2 regions of the Streptomyces sp. NPDC033966 genome follow, and region 1 is predicted to be linked to the other one. Evidence: predicted binding sites of a transcription regulator. Region 1 holds the regulator's gene; the other holds the start of a gene.
What was found. Region 1 encodes HspR, which represses chaperone genes until heat shock. Its sites were predicted from a motif close to TTGAGNNNNNNNNNCTCAA; they were not measured.

Region 1 (6,791 bases):
TCCTCTCCGGCGGGCGTACGTGACCTGTCGCACCCGGCTGGCGGCCGGATACGCACTCTGACAGATTCAGCATCTGCAAAGTTGAGTCTATTCCACTCAAGGCTGTACGGGGGCCATTCTCCCGCCGGATCCGGCGGGTGCGCGGGCGTACGCTTCGGCCCATGTCCCATGACGTACTCAACCCGACGCCCGAGTACCTCGCCTTCTGGCGGGAGCGGCACGTCTGCACCCTGACCACGCCGCGCCCGGACGGCACGCCGCACGTGGTGCCCGTCGGCGTGACCTACGACCCGGAGTCCGGGCTGGCACGGGTGATCAGCAACAAGCACAGCAAGAAGGTCCGCAACGTCCTGGCGGCGGCCGGCGGCGGCGCGCGGGTGGCGGTCTGCCAGATGGAGGGCAGGCGCTGGGCCACCCTGGAGGGGCGCGCGGTGATCCGTACGGACGAGGCGTCGGTCGCCGAGGCCGTGGCGCGCTACGCGGAGCGGTACGGGCGGATGCCCTCGCCCAACCCGGACCGGGTGGTCCTGGAGATCACCCTGGACCGGGCCATGGGCCGGGCCTGAGCCCCCCGGGGCGGACCTGGAGCGGCCTGCGAGCGGCCTTCGAGCAGCCTTCGGGCGTTCCCCGGCGGATCCCCGGGCGATTGTCCGGTTCAACCACTGGACGCGGACATCACAACGGCGCCATCGTGGTCAGGTCCACGATGGCGCCGTTGTGTGGGGGTAGCACCTGGAGCGATCTGCAACGACGGGGGAATCGCCTCAGGCACTGCGGGGGGTGGCGGTGGTGATATCGGGCTCGAACAGCTGGTGGTCACGCTGGTCGAGGTTGACGAAGACCATTCCGTACCGCACTTCGCAGCGGACGGGCTGCGGTGCGCCCCGGGGGCGGCGCAGACAGCGGTAGGCGCGGACGTCCTCGTCCTCCTCGCGCACGACGACGATCGGCTGGCCGAAAAGAGTGACCATCAACGAATCGCCGGCGTAGGGGATCGCCGTGGCGAGGTCTATGAACTGCCACCCGGAGCGGTACGCGGATGCCATTTCGCGGCGGAAGTCGCGGTCGTCCGGGGTCATCAGGAGGCCTTCGCAGGGATGCTGTTCCAGCCGAAGTCGCTCTCGACCGCCGTCCCGGCCGACGGACCGGCAGCAGCCGGAGCGCTCCCCGTGTCCCCGTCGACGGCGACGACTGCCCCAAAGACGGCAACGGTGGAGAAAACAACGGCAAGCGCCGAGCGAAGCATTCTCTTATACATGGTCGGCTTCGTCCTCACTTGATGGAATCCTCTCCCCCGCACTGACAGACGATGGCTCATTCAGGCACGTCAGTGCCACAGGGACGATGCATCATGTTCTTACATGTTCAGGACCCTGGGGGGTGGAGATTTGCCCAAGAGCGACATAAACCCGACACATCGCCACCCCGTCACGGAGATGTGCACCGAGGGCGCGCGACTCTACGCGGCGGCCCTGAGCACCGGCCGCGTCGCCCGCGGCGAGGTCGCGAACGCCCCCTGCCTGCTCGAATTCGCGCTACTGCGCCCCGACCCGGACGACGCGAACCAGCTGCGCGCGGTTCCCCCGTCCATCGCGCTGGCCCAGCGGCTCCATCCGATCGAACGCGAGATCCAGGAGCGCAGGCGCACCGCAGTAGATCTCACCGACGCATTCGAGCCGTTCCTCACCATCAGCGCCCAGAGTCCCGCAAATACCCACGCCATCACGGTGCTGGAGGGATTCGACCAGATCAACGCCGCCATCGACCTGGCCACCGCCGAGTGCCACACCGAGGCCCTGACCGTCCAGCCGGGTGGCGCCCGGCCGACCTCCGTGCTCAGCGAGTCCCTGGAGCGGGCCACGCCGATGATCGACCGCGGGGTGAGCATCCGCACGCTCTACCAGCACACGGTGCGGCACAGCCAGGGCACGCTCGCCTACGTGGACCGGATCTCCGCCGGAAAGGTCGAGATCCGCACGCTGGAGGAGCTGATAGAGCGTCTCATGATCTTCGACCGCACGGTGGCCATCATCCCCGCCAGCGACGACCGGCGGGTGGCCCTGGAACTGCGGCACCCGGGACTGGTGGACTACCTCATCAAGGTCTTCGAACAACTCTGGCGCAGGGCCGTGCCGTTGGGCGACGAGGTCACGTACACGCACAGCCCGGATGGTATCTCCGGAGTGCAGCGTTCCATCGCGCAGCTGCTGATCGAGGGCCACGTGGACGAGGCGATCGCCCGCCGGCTGGGAATGAACGTACGCACCTGCCGCGCGCACATCGCGAAGCTGGCCGCCGCCCTGGGCAGCGGGAGCAGGGCCCAACTGGGCTACCTCATCGCCCAGTCCGGGATCCTGCACGGATCCGGCGGCCCGGCGCAGCTCCCCGAGGCCTGACAGCGGCCCGCAGGCGGCCGCCAGGAGCCCCCGGACGCACGGAAGGCCCCGTTGGAGCCCTCCTCGTGCGGGAGGGGCCCCACGGGGCCTGCACGGCGCGGCCGGCGGCGCGGCCGGCGGGTCAGTCGCCCGGGCGCTTGGTGGGGCGCCAGACGACCAGGGCGTTACCGGGCACCGGCGGCTGGTACGGCACCAGGTCACGGCGGTACGAGGCGTGCACCTGGGCCTCGCGGGCCTGGAGGGCGGCGGCCGCCCCGTCCACGGCGGCGGACAGCTCGGCCACGCGCTGCTGGAGCGCGGCCACCTGGTTCTCCAGTTCGATGATCCGCTTGATCCCGGCCAGGTTGATGCCCTCGTCCTGGGACAGCTGCTGCACCGTGCGGAGCAGTTCGATGTCCCTGGCCGAATACCGCCGGCCGCGGCCGGCCGTACGGTCCGGGGAGACCAGGCCGAGCCGGTCGTACTGGCGCAGGGTCTGCGGGTGCAGGCCCGAGAGCTGGGCGGCCACCGAGATCACGTAGACCGGGGTCTCGTCGGTGAGCTGGTAAGCCCCCTCGCCGAAGCGGGGCTGTCGGCGGCGGCCGTCCATGTCATGCTCCCTTCGCGGACTCGAACAGGAGGGCGCGCGGGTCCTCGGACCCGGTCGCGTCCCGGTACATCTCCAGCGCCTCGCGGGCCTTGTCGGACAGCTCCGCCGGAACCGCGACCTCCACCGTGACGAGCAGGTCGCCGCGGGTACCGTCCTTGCGGACCGCGCCCTTGCCGCGGGCCCGCATGGTGCGGCCGCCGGGGGTGCCCGGGGGGAGCTTCAGGGTGACCGGGGGGCCGCCCAGGGTCGGCACCTTGATGTCGGCGCCCAGGACGGCCTCGGCGAAGGTCACCGGGACCGTCACCGTGAGGTTGTCGCCCTTGCGGCCGAACACCGGGTGGGTGCCGACGTGCACCACCACGTAGAGGTCGCCCGCCGGGCCGCCGCGCTCGCCCGGAGCGCCCTTGCCGCGCAGCCGGATCCGCTGGCCGTCGGAGACGCCCGCCGGGATCCGGACCTGCATGGTGCGGGAGGACTTGGCGCGCCCGCTGCCCTTGCAGACCTCGCAGGGGTTCTCCGCGATCAGGCCGCGGCCCTTGCAGTCGGCGCAGGGGTCGGTCAGCGAGAAGCCGCCGCCGCTGCCCCGGGACACCTGGCCGGTGCCGACGCAGGTCGGGCACACGCGGGGCGTGCCGTTCGTGTCGCCGGTGCCCGAACAGGCCTTGCAGGGGGACTGCGAGGACATCCGCAGCGGCACGGTCGCACCGTCCACGGCCTCCGTGAAGGAGAGCGTGACCTCCGACTCGATGTCCTGGCCGCGGCGCGGCTGGACGCGGGTGCCCGCACCGGCGCCCGCGCCGCGGTTGAACAGCCCGCCGAAGACGTCGCCCAGGCCGCCGCCGAAGCCGCCCTGGCCGCCCTGCTGGGTACCGCCGAACAGGTCGCCCAGGTCGAAGTTGAACGAGCCGCCGCCGCCCGGACCGGCGCGGAAGCCACCGTTCCCGAACAGCGCGCGGGCCTCGTCGTACTCCTTGCGCTTCTTGGCGTCGCCGAGGATGTCGTTCGCCTCGGAGATCTCCTTGAAGCGCTCCTCGGCCGAGGCGTCGCCCTTGTTGGCGTCCGGGTGGAACTCGCGGGCGAGCTTCCGGTACGCCTTCTTGATCTCGGCCTCGGTGGCGTCCTTCGGGACACCGAGGACCTTGTAGTAGTCCTTCTCGACGAAGTCCTTCGTGCTCATCCCCGGTGTCCCTCCTCTCGGATCCCTACATGGTGTGCGTCAGCCCTTGTCGGGGGCATCCGTGTCCTTGTCGGACGGCGTGTCGCCGTCGCCGGACTCGGACTTCGCGGCGGGTGCCGCGCCCGGCTGGGGCTCGGCCACCGCGACCCGCGCGGGGCGGATCGTGCGCTCGCCGATCCGGTACCCCGGCTGCAGGATCGCCACGCAGGTCGTCTCGGTGACGTCCGGCGCGTACGAGTGCATCAGGGCCTCGTGGATCGTCGGGTCGAAGGGCTCGCCCTCCTTGCCGAACTGCTGCAGCCCCATCTTGGCCGCGGCGGTCTCCAGCGACTCGGCCACCGACTTGAAGCCGCCGACCAGCTCGCCGTGCTCCCGGGCCCGGCCGATGTCGTCCAGGGTCGGGAGGAGCTCCGTCAGCAGGCTCGCGACCGCGATCTCCTTGACGGCGACCCGGTCCCGCTCCACGCGGCGACGGTAGTTCTGGTACTCGGCCTGGAGCCGCTGGAGGTCCGCGGTGCGCTCGCCGAGCGCGGTACGGGCCTGGTCCAGCTGCGCCAGCAGGGCCACGTCGGCCTTGTCCCCGGCCGGGGCCGCCTCGTCCTCCTTCTTGGAGGAGTCGGCGGCCTTCGGCTCCGCGTCGTCAGCGCCGGCGCCGGTGGGGACTTCGGGCTCCTCGTCGAAACCCGGGGTCTCCTCCGACATCAGGCAGCGCCGCCCTTCGGCTTCTCGTCGTCGACGATCTCGGCGTCGACGACGTCGTCGTCGGCCTTGGCCTGGCCCGCGTCACCCGCACCGCCGGCGGCCTGGGCGGCCTGCGCGTCGGCGTAGATGGCCTGGCCGAGCTTCTGGCTGACCGCGGCGAGCTTCTCCGTCGCCGTGCGGATCTCGGCGGTGTCCTCGCCCTTGAGCTTGTCCTTCAGCTCGGTGACGGCCGTCTCGACCTCGGTCTTGACCTCGGCCGGGACCTTCTCCGCGTTGTCCGCGAGGAACTTCTCCGTCTGGTAGACGAGCTGCTCGCCCTGGTTGCGGGACTCGGCGGCCTCCTTGCGGCGCAGGTCCTCGTCCGCGTACTGCTCGGCCTCCTGGCGCATGCGGTCGACCTCGTCCTTGCCGAGCGAGGAGCCGCCGGTGACGGTCATCTTCTGCTCCTTGCCCGTGCCAAGGTCCTTGGCCGTGACGTGCATGATGCCGTTCGCGTCGATGTCGAAGGAGACCTCGATCTGCGGGACGCCGCGCGGGGCCGGCGGCAGGCCCGTCAGCTCGAACATGCCGAGCTTCTTGTTGTACGCCGCGATCTCGCGCTCGCCCTGGTAGACCTGGATCTGCACGGACGGCTGGTTGTCCTCGGCCGTCGTGAAGATCTCCGACCGCTTGGTCGGGATGGTCGTGTTGCGCTCGATGAGCTTGGTCATGATGCCGCCCTTGGTCTCGATGCCGAGGGACAGCGGGGTCACGTCGAGGAGCAGGACGTCCTTGACCTCACCCTTGAGGACACCGGCCTGGAGGGTGGCGCCGATGGCGACGACCTCGTCCGGGTTGACGCCCTTGTTGGCGTCCTGACCGCCGGTGAGCTCCTTCACGAGCTCGGCGACGGCCGGCATGCGGGTGGAGCCGCCGACCAGGACCACGTGGTCGATCTCGGACAGCTGGATGCCGGCGTCCTTGATGACGTTGTGGAACGGGGTCTTGCAGCGGTCGAGCAGGTCCGCGGTCAGCTGCTGGAACTGGGCGCGGGTGAGCTTCTCGTCCAGGTGCAGCGGGCCCTCGGCGGAGGCCGTGATGTACGGCAGGTTGATCGAGGTCTCCGTGGAGGAGGACAGCTCGATCTTCGCCTTCTCGGCGGCCTCGCGCAGGCGCTGGAGCGCCATCTTGTCCTTGGACAGGTCGACGCCGTGGCCGTTGGCGAACTGCTTCACCAGGTAGTCGACGACGCGCTGGTCCCAGTCGTCGCCACCGAGGTGGTTGTCACCGTTGGTGGCCTTGACCTCGACGACACCGTCGCCGATCTCCAGGAGCGACACGTCGAAGGTGCCGCCACCGAGGTCGAAGACGAGAATGGTCTGGTCGTCCTTGTCGAGGCCGTACGCCAGGGCGGCGGCGGTCGGCTCGTTGACGATGCGCAGGACGTTCAGACCGGCGATCTCGCCGGCCTCCTTCGTCGCCTGGCGCTCGGAGTCGTTGAAGTAGGCAGGAACGGTGATGACCGCGTCCGTGACCTTCTCGCCCAGGTACGCCTCGGCGTCGCGCTTCAGCTTCTGCAGGATGAAGGCGCTCATCTGCTGCGGGTTGAAGTCCTTGCCATCCAGGTTGATCTTCCAGTCAGTGCCCATGTGGCGCTTGACGGAGCGGATGGTCCGGTCAACGTTCGTGACCGCCTGGCGCTTGGCCACCTCGCCGACGAGGACTTCGCCGTTCTTGGCGAAGGCGACGACGGACGGCGTGGTCCTGGCACCCTCGGCGTTGGTGATGACGGTGGGCTCGCCGCCTTCGAGAACGCTGACGACGGAGTTAGTGGTGCCCAGGTCGATGCCGACCGCACGTGCCATTTCGATTCCTCCAACTGACTTGAGTGGAACAGGCTCAAGAATGCCGTAACGCTGCGCTGGCGTCAACAGAGGTGAGCCGAGGG
Region 2 (6,791 bases), on a different contig from region 1:
ACGTTGGCCGTCGCGAGGAAGACCACGTCGCTGAGGTCCAGCTCCACCTCCAGGTAGTGGTCCCGGAAGGTGTGGTTCTGCGCGGGGTCCAGGACCTCCAGCAGGGCGGCCGCCGGGTCGCCGCGGAAGTCGGAGCCGACCTTGTCGATCTCGTCGAGGAGCACGACCGGGTTCATCGACCCGGCCTCCTTGATCGCCCGCACGATCCGGCCGGGCAGGGCGCCGACGTAGGTGCGCCGGTGGCCGCGGATCTCGGCCTCGTCCCGTACGCCGCCGAGGGCGACGCGCACGAACTTCCGCCCCATGGCGTGGGCCACGCTCTCGCCCAGCGAGGTCTTTCCGACGCCGGGGGGTCCGACGAGCGCGAGGACCGCTCCCCCGCGCCGTCCGCCGACGACGCCCATCCCGCGCTCGCCGCGCCGCTTGCGCACGGCGAGGTACTCGGTGATGCGGTCCTTCACGTCGTTCAGCCCGGCGTGCTCGGCGTCGAGCACCGCCCGGGCGCCCTGGATGTCGTACTCGTCCTCGGTGCGCTCGTTCCAGGGCAGTTCCAGCACGGTGTCCAGCCAGGTGCGGATCCAGGAGCCCTCGGGGCTCTGGTCGCTGGCCCGCTCCAGCTTGTCGACCTCCTTGAGCGCGGCCTCCCGCACCTTCTCGGGCAGGTCGGCGGCCTCGACGCGGGCGCGGTAGTCGTCGGACTCCTCGCCCTCCTTCTCCCCGCCCAGCTCGCGCAGTTCCTTGCGGACGGCCTCCAGCTGGCGGCGGAGCAGGAACTCCCGCTGCTGCTTCTCCACGCCGTCCTGGACGTCCTTGGCGATGGACTCGGCCACGTCCTGTTCGGCGAGGTGGTCGGAGAGCGCCTTGACGGCGAGGCGGAGGCGGGCGACCGGGTCGGTGGTCTCCAGCAGCTCGACCTTCTGGGCCACGCTCAGGAACGGCGAGTACCCGGAGTTGTCGGCGAGGGCGGACACCCCTTCGATCTGCTGCACGCGGTCCACGACCTGCCAGGCGCCGCGCTTCTTCAGCCAGCTGGTGGCGAGGGCCTTGTACTCCTTGACGAGCTCGGCGACGGACCCGGGCAGCGGGTCGGGCACGTTCTCGTCGACGGTCTCCCCCTCGACCCAGAGCGCCGCTCCGGGCCCGGTGGTCCCGGCGCCGATCCGGACGCGGCCGCGCCCGCGGATCAGCGCCCCGGGATCCCCGTCGGAGAGCCGCCCGACCTGCTCGACGGTCCCCAGCACGCCGATCCCGGCGTACTTCCCGTCGACCCGGGGCACGAGCAGCACCCGGGGCTTCCCGCCGCCCACCGCCGCCTGCGCCGCCTCCACGGCTCCGCGCACCTCGGCGTCGGACAGGTCCAGGGGAACGACCATCCCGGGCAGCACGACCTCGTCGTCGAGCGGCAGTACGGGCAGGGTGAGCGTTACGGACGTCGAAGCCATGATGTTCCCTCCGGCAGTGAAGTTGAGCTATGCCGACTCAATGCTTCTGCGCCCGGCAATGTTCCCCAACACCCGTTCGCCGGGGGCGAACACCTCCGGCGGGCCCCTCGTAGCACCATGACGGCATGACAGACATACGACGGACCGTCAGCTCGGGCTCCCCGCTGGAACCCCGCATCGGCTTTTCCCGCGCGGTCCGCACGGGGCCCTACGTGGCGGTCGCCGGCACGGCGCCGATCGGGGACGACGGCTCCACCGTCGGCCCGGGCGACGTCCACGCGCAGACCGTGCGCTGCCTGGACATCGCGCAGCGGGCCCTGGAGGAGGCCGGCGCCTCGCTCGCGGATGTCGTGCGGACCCGGATCATGCTGACCGACATCACCACCTGGGAGGAGGCCGCACGGGCCCACGGCGAGCGCTTCGCCGCGATCCGCCCGGTGACGACCTTCGTCGAGGTGTCCCGCTTCATCGACCCGGCCTGGCTGGTGGAGGTGGAGGTCGACGCGGTGACCGCCTAGGCCCTGTCCGGGGAGGCCGAGAGGCGGATGTCGCCGGAGGCCGTGCGGACCGCGATGCGGGAAGGGGCGCCGGGAGCGTCCCCGAGGGTGACGTCCCGCTCGCCCGAGCCGGTCTCGGCGGACACCCGGTACGCGGCCTGCGGCGCCCTCAGGGTGACGTCGCCCGAGCCGGTGGTGACGGACACCGAGGCCGGGGCCTTCGCGAAGCCGACCGTGGAGTCCCCGGAGCCCGTACGGAACTCGAACTCCGGGCCGGACAGCTCGGCGGCCGTCAGGTCCCCGGAGGAGGTGCGCACCTTCAGCGGGCCCGCGATCCGCTCGGCCCGGACGTCGCCGGAGGAGGAGTCCAGCTCGGCGGAGGCCACGCCCGTGACCGTGATGTCCCCGCTGCTGCTGCCCGCCTTGAGCTTCACCGAGGCCGGCACCTCCAGCCGGTAGTCCACCCAGCAGCTGTCCCCGTCGCCGCCGCAGCCGTCGGTGAAGGCCAGCACCCCGCCCGAGACCCGCTGCCCCGGCACGGGCGCGGTGTCGCCCCGGTAGTGCACGACCCGTCGGACGGTCACCCCGGAACCGCTGCCCGGGGTGACCACCACCGACCCGCGCCGAAGGCCCGTCAGCTCCACCGCCGTGACGGCCTCGGTGACGGTGGCGTCGGCCTCGGCGGTCTTCAGCCGGGCGTCCTCCACGAAGGAGCAGCCCGACAGCAGCAGGGCCGAGGCGGCGACGGCGAGGGCGGTGCGGGTGAAGGTCTGGGATTCCATGCCGACGAGTCTGCCGACCGGGGGGCGGGCGCACGCTGGTGCAGGTATCCGGACCCGGGGTGGGGATAGCCCCACCCCGGTCAGGGCCCCGTCACCACCGGCCGCAGCTCCGAGGGCAGGCCCCACTCGCTCCACGAGCCGTCGTACACCGCGGTCTCCCCGTACCCGGCCAGGGTCGCCCCCAGCGCGAGCACGCAGGCCGTGACGCCCGAACCGCAGCTGAAGTAGAGCCGCTCCCGTTCCCCGGCCAACGCCCCGAAGGCCTCGCGGAGTTCCCCGGCGGGCCGCATCAGGCCGTCCGGTCCCTGGAGTTCACCGAACGGCAGGTTCAGCGCGCCCGGCATGTGCCCGCCGCGCAGCCCCGGCCGGGGCTCGGGAGCGGTGCCTGCGAAGCGCTCCCGGGTCCGGGCGTCGAACACGGCGGCGGCGGGGTCGGTGAGCGCGGCGGCGACGGCGCCGGCGTCCACCAGCAGCCCCGGGCGGGGCCGGGCGGTGAAGCCGCCGCGCGGCCCCTCGTACGCCGCCGCCCCGGCCTCGACGGCCAGCCCGGCGGCGACCCACGCGGGCAGGCCCCCGTCCAGCACGGCCACCCGGTCGAAGCCCATGGCGCGCAGCATCCACCAGGCGCGGGCGCTGGAGTAGATCCCGGCGCCGTCGTACACGACCACGGCGTCGGAGTCGTGGACCCCGAGCCCGCGCAGCGCCTCGGCGAAGTCCTCCGGGGAGGGCATGGTGTGCGGGGCCGCCGCCGCGTGGTCGGAGAGCTCCCCGTCGAGGTCGAAGGGACGGGCGCCGGGAATCCTCACCGGTGCCCCGCGATGGCCCCCGACGGAAGCGTCGAACACCACGACGTCCCCGAGGTGTTCTGCGAGCCAGCCGCTGCCGACCAGGGGGCCGGGTATCTCGGACACGGGCATACGGGGGCCTCCGGAGGCAGCGTCGGACACGGTCTGCGGCCCATCCTGGCCCATCGGCACCCGGGGCGGGGCGGATCAGGGCCGGGGGACCCGGGGGCGGTGTCCCTGCGGGCCCGCGTCAGCCGCACTCGCCCCGCCGCGCGTACACCGCCACCCGCGCCCCGCGCACCACCGCCACCGAGCAGCGCTCGAACGCCGCCGCCAGCGCCTCGCGCTTCGCCGCCTCCGCCGGGTACGCGTCCAGCGGCTGGTCCGGCGGGTCCAGCAGGGCGATCACCCTCGGGGAGGCCAGGACCGCCGCCCGGACGGCGTCCGGCGGCAGCTCCGTGCCCTGGAGGGTGCGGGACCGCGCCGGGGTCCGGGCCAGGGCCACGTCGCGGACGGACCCGTACACCGCGGGCGAGGACAGCAGCCACTCCCGGCGCCGGGACGGCATGAACAGCACCGCGTCCCCCGGCCGGGCCCGCTCCCGTACCGCCGCCGCGACGGCGAGGGCGTCGTCCTTGCGCGCCTCCGGGGTCCGCAGCCACACCGACCACACCCCCACCGGCAGCAGCAGCGCCCCCACCAGCACCCACGACAGCGGCAGCCGCACCCGCGCCCCCGCGAGCACCGCGAGGCCGGCCAGCGCGTAGAGGACGTACCGGTCGACGTACAGGGGGTGCGCCAGCGAGACCGCCATCAGCAGCCCGGGCGGGAGCAGCGCGAGCGGCACGGCCACCCGTACGAGCCCCCGGTCGGCGCTCCCCCGGGCGAGCAGGGCCACCGCCGCCGCCAGCACCCCGTACGCCGCCCAGTCCTGCCACGACGGCCGCCCCAGCCACCCCAGCTGCGCCGACGCCTGCCGCGCGCTCACGAGGGCCAGCGGCAGCAGCCCCGCGAGGACGGCCCCCGCCGCCCACCGCCAGCCCCGCGCCCGCCAGGCGGCGAACGCGTGCGCCGGCAGGGCCAGTACGGCGAACTCGTGCAGCCAGCAGCCCAGCAGGAGCACCGCCGCGTAGGCCGCCCACCGCTCGCGCAGCATCAGGTACGTCGCCCAGGCCACGGCCGCCGCGACCAGCGCGTACGAGCGCCCCTCCTGGGCGTACATCTGCACCGGCGGCAGCACGGCGTACGCGGTGCCGGCGATCAGCGCGGCCCGCTCGCCCGCCAGCCGGTGCGCCACCGCGGCCACTCCGGCGGCGGCGAGGGCCGTGCCGGCCACGGACGGCAGCCGCAGTGCCCACGGGCCGCCGTCCCACAGGCCGAAGACCCCGTGCATCAGCAGGTAGTAGAGGCCGTGGACCGCGTCGACCTGCCCGAGCAGTTCCCACAGCCCGCGGAGGGGGCGGTGCGCCACCTGCCAGGTGGTGGACTCGTCGCGCCACATGCTCCCGCCGCCCGCGCCGCGCGGCAGGCCCCACAGCCCGAGGAGCACGGCGGTCAGCGCGGGCAGCGCGCGCCAGGGGGTGATGCGGCGGATGACGGCCTCCGGGTGCTTTCGGTCGGGGGTCTGGCACTTCATACTCGGTGTTCGGTCGGAGTACCTGCGGAGGTGGGTGTGCGAACGATCCGGGCGGCCGGGGCCGCGGCGGTGGTGCTGCTGGGCGCGGTGCTGGTACTGGCCGGCTGCGGTGGCGGGTCCGGCGGGCCCCCGGAGGCCACGGCGGCCCCGACGGCGACGCCCACGGCGACGGCGACGGCGACGGCGACTCCGCCCTCGGCATCCCCGCCCGCGGCGACCGCACCCGCCACGCCCTCCCCCCTCCCGGCGGCAACCGAGGCCGCCGCCCGGACCCTCGTCCGCGTGACCCGCAGCGGGGGTTTCGCGGGCCAGACCCGGACGGTCCTCGTCAAGGGCGACGGCTCCTGGACCCTCCTCGACGGCAAGGCCCGCGACCTGCGCTCCGGGAAGCTGGAGGCGTCCCGGCTGGAGGTCCTGCGCACCGCGCTGCGGGAGGCGGACTTCGCGCACCTGCCCCGGGTGGCCACGGCCGATCCGCCGGTCTACGACGGGTTCACGTACGCCTTCGTGCACGGCGGTTTCGAGGTCGCCGCGGACCAGACCGAGCTGGCTCCGGGGCTCCGCAAGGTACTGGACGCGCTGCCGGGATTCGACGCGACGGGATGAATCTATGATTCCGGATGACCCCGGCTCCTGTCCGAACCCCGCATAGCCGCAGGCCGGTGCCTCCTCTACGCTGCACCCCATCACGCGGGATCTTCAGGGGCGGGACATGGAACAGACACACACCACCCACAGCGTCGCCGCGGCCACCCCAGGTGCCCAGCGGCGCGTGCTCGTGGTCGAGGACGACCGCACCATCGCCGACGCCATCGCGGCCCGGCTGCGGGCCGAGGGCTTCCAGGTGCAGACGGCCTACGACGGGCCGGCCGCCGTCGCGGCCGCCGAGAGCTGGCAGCCCGAGCTGCTGGTGCTGGACGTCATGCTGCCCGGCTTCGACGGGCTGGAGGTCTGCCGCCGGGTCCAGGCGCAGCGCCCGGTCCCGGTGCTGATGCTCACGGCCCGGGACGACGAGACCGACATGCTGGTGGGCCTCGGGGTCGGGGCCGACGACTACATGACGAAGCCGTTCTCGATGCGCGAGCTGGCCGCCCGGGTCCACGTACTGCTCCGCCGGGTGGAGCGGGCCACGCTGGCCGCGACGGCTCCGCGCGGGGCGACGCTGCGCCTGGGCGACCTGGAGATCGACCACGCGCAGCGCAGGGTGCGGGTGCAGTCGGAGGACGTGCACCTGACGCCGACCGAGTTCGACCTGCTGGTCTGCCTGGCGGGGACGCCGCGTGCGGTGCTGTCGCGGGAGCAGCTGCTGGCGGAGGTGTGGGACTGGGCCGACGCGTCGGGGACCCGTACGGTCGACAGCCACATCAAGGCCCTGCGGCGGAAGATCGGCGCGGACCGGATCCGTACCGTCCACGGCGTCGGGTACGCCCTGGAGACACCGGCGCAGGCGTGAGCGGGCCGCCGCGCGGGCCGGGTCTGCGGCCCTACTCGCCGTTCTCGATCAAGACGAAGCTGGGCACGCTCGTCGTGGTCTCGGTGTTCATCACCACGGGGCTGCTGATGGTGGCCCTGCGCACGGCCACCGAGGTGCGGTTCATCACGGTCTTCTCGGTGATCGCCTCGATGCTGATCACGCAGTTCGTGGCGCA

Region 2: a site for HspR is predicted at 1,465-1,483, ahead of lon (endopeptidase La). Genes of this name have one in related genera too.

Annotation. Positions count from the first base shown of each region.
Region 1 is NZ_JBVIRQ010000005.1:246,414-253,204, forward strand. It holds gene ACZ518_RS16280 (pyridoxamine 5'-phosphate oxidase family protein) at 162-566, shown strand; gene ACZ518_RS16285 (Rieske (2Fe-2S) protein) at 765-1,079, opposite strand; gene ACZ518_RS16290 (hypothetical protein) at 1,079-1,276, opposite strand; gene ACZ518_RS16295 (helix-turn-helix transcriptional regulator) at 1,362-2,396, shown strand; gene ACZ518_RS16300 (heat shock protein transcriptional repressor HspR) at 2,518-2,985, opposite strand; gene dnaJ (molecular chaperone DnaJ) at 2,987-4,162, opposite strand; gene grpE (nucleotide exchange factor GrpE) at 4,202-4,864, opposite strand; gene dnaK (molecular chaperone DnaK) at 4,864-6,708, opposite strand.
Region 2 is NZ_JBVIRQ010000001.1:462,291-469,081, forward strand. It holds gene lon (endopeptidase La) at 1-1,442, opposite strand, end outside; gene ACZ518_RS02130 (RidA family protein) at 1,568-1,960, shown strand; gene ACZ518_RS02135 (DUF4097 family beta strand repeat-containing protein) at 1,957-2,721, opposite strand; gene ACZ518_RS02140 (sulfurtransferase) at 2,802-3,638, opposite strand; gene ACZ518_RS02145 (glycosyltransferase family 39 protein) at 3,757-5,142, opposite strand; gene ACZ518_RS02150 (hypothetical protein) at 5,179-5,748, shown strand; gene ACZ518_RS02155 (response regulator transcription factor) at 5,855-6,595, shown strand; gene ACZ518_RS02160 (HAMP domain-containing sensor histidine kinase) at 6,592-6,791, shown strand, end outside.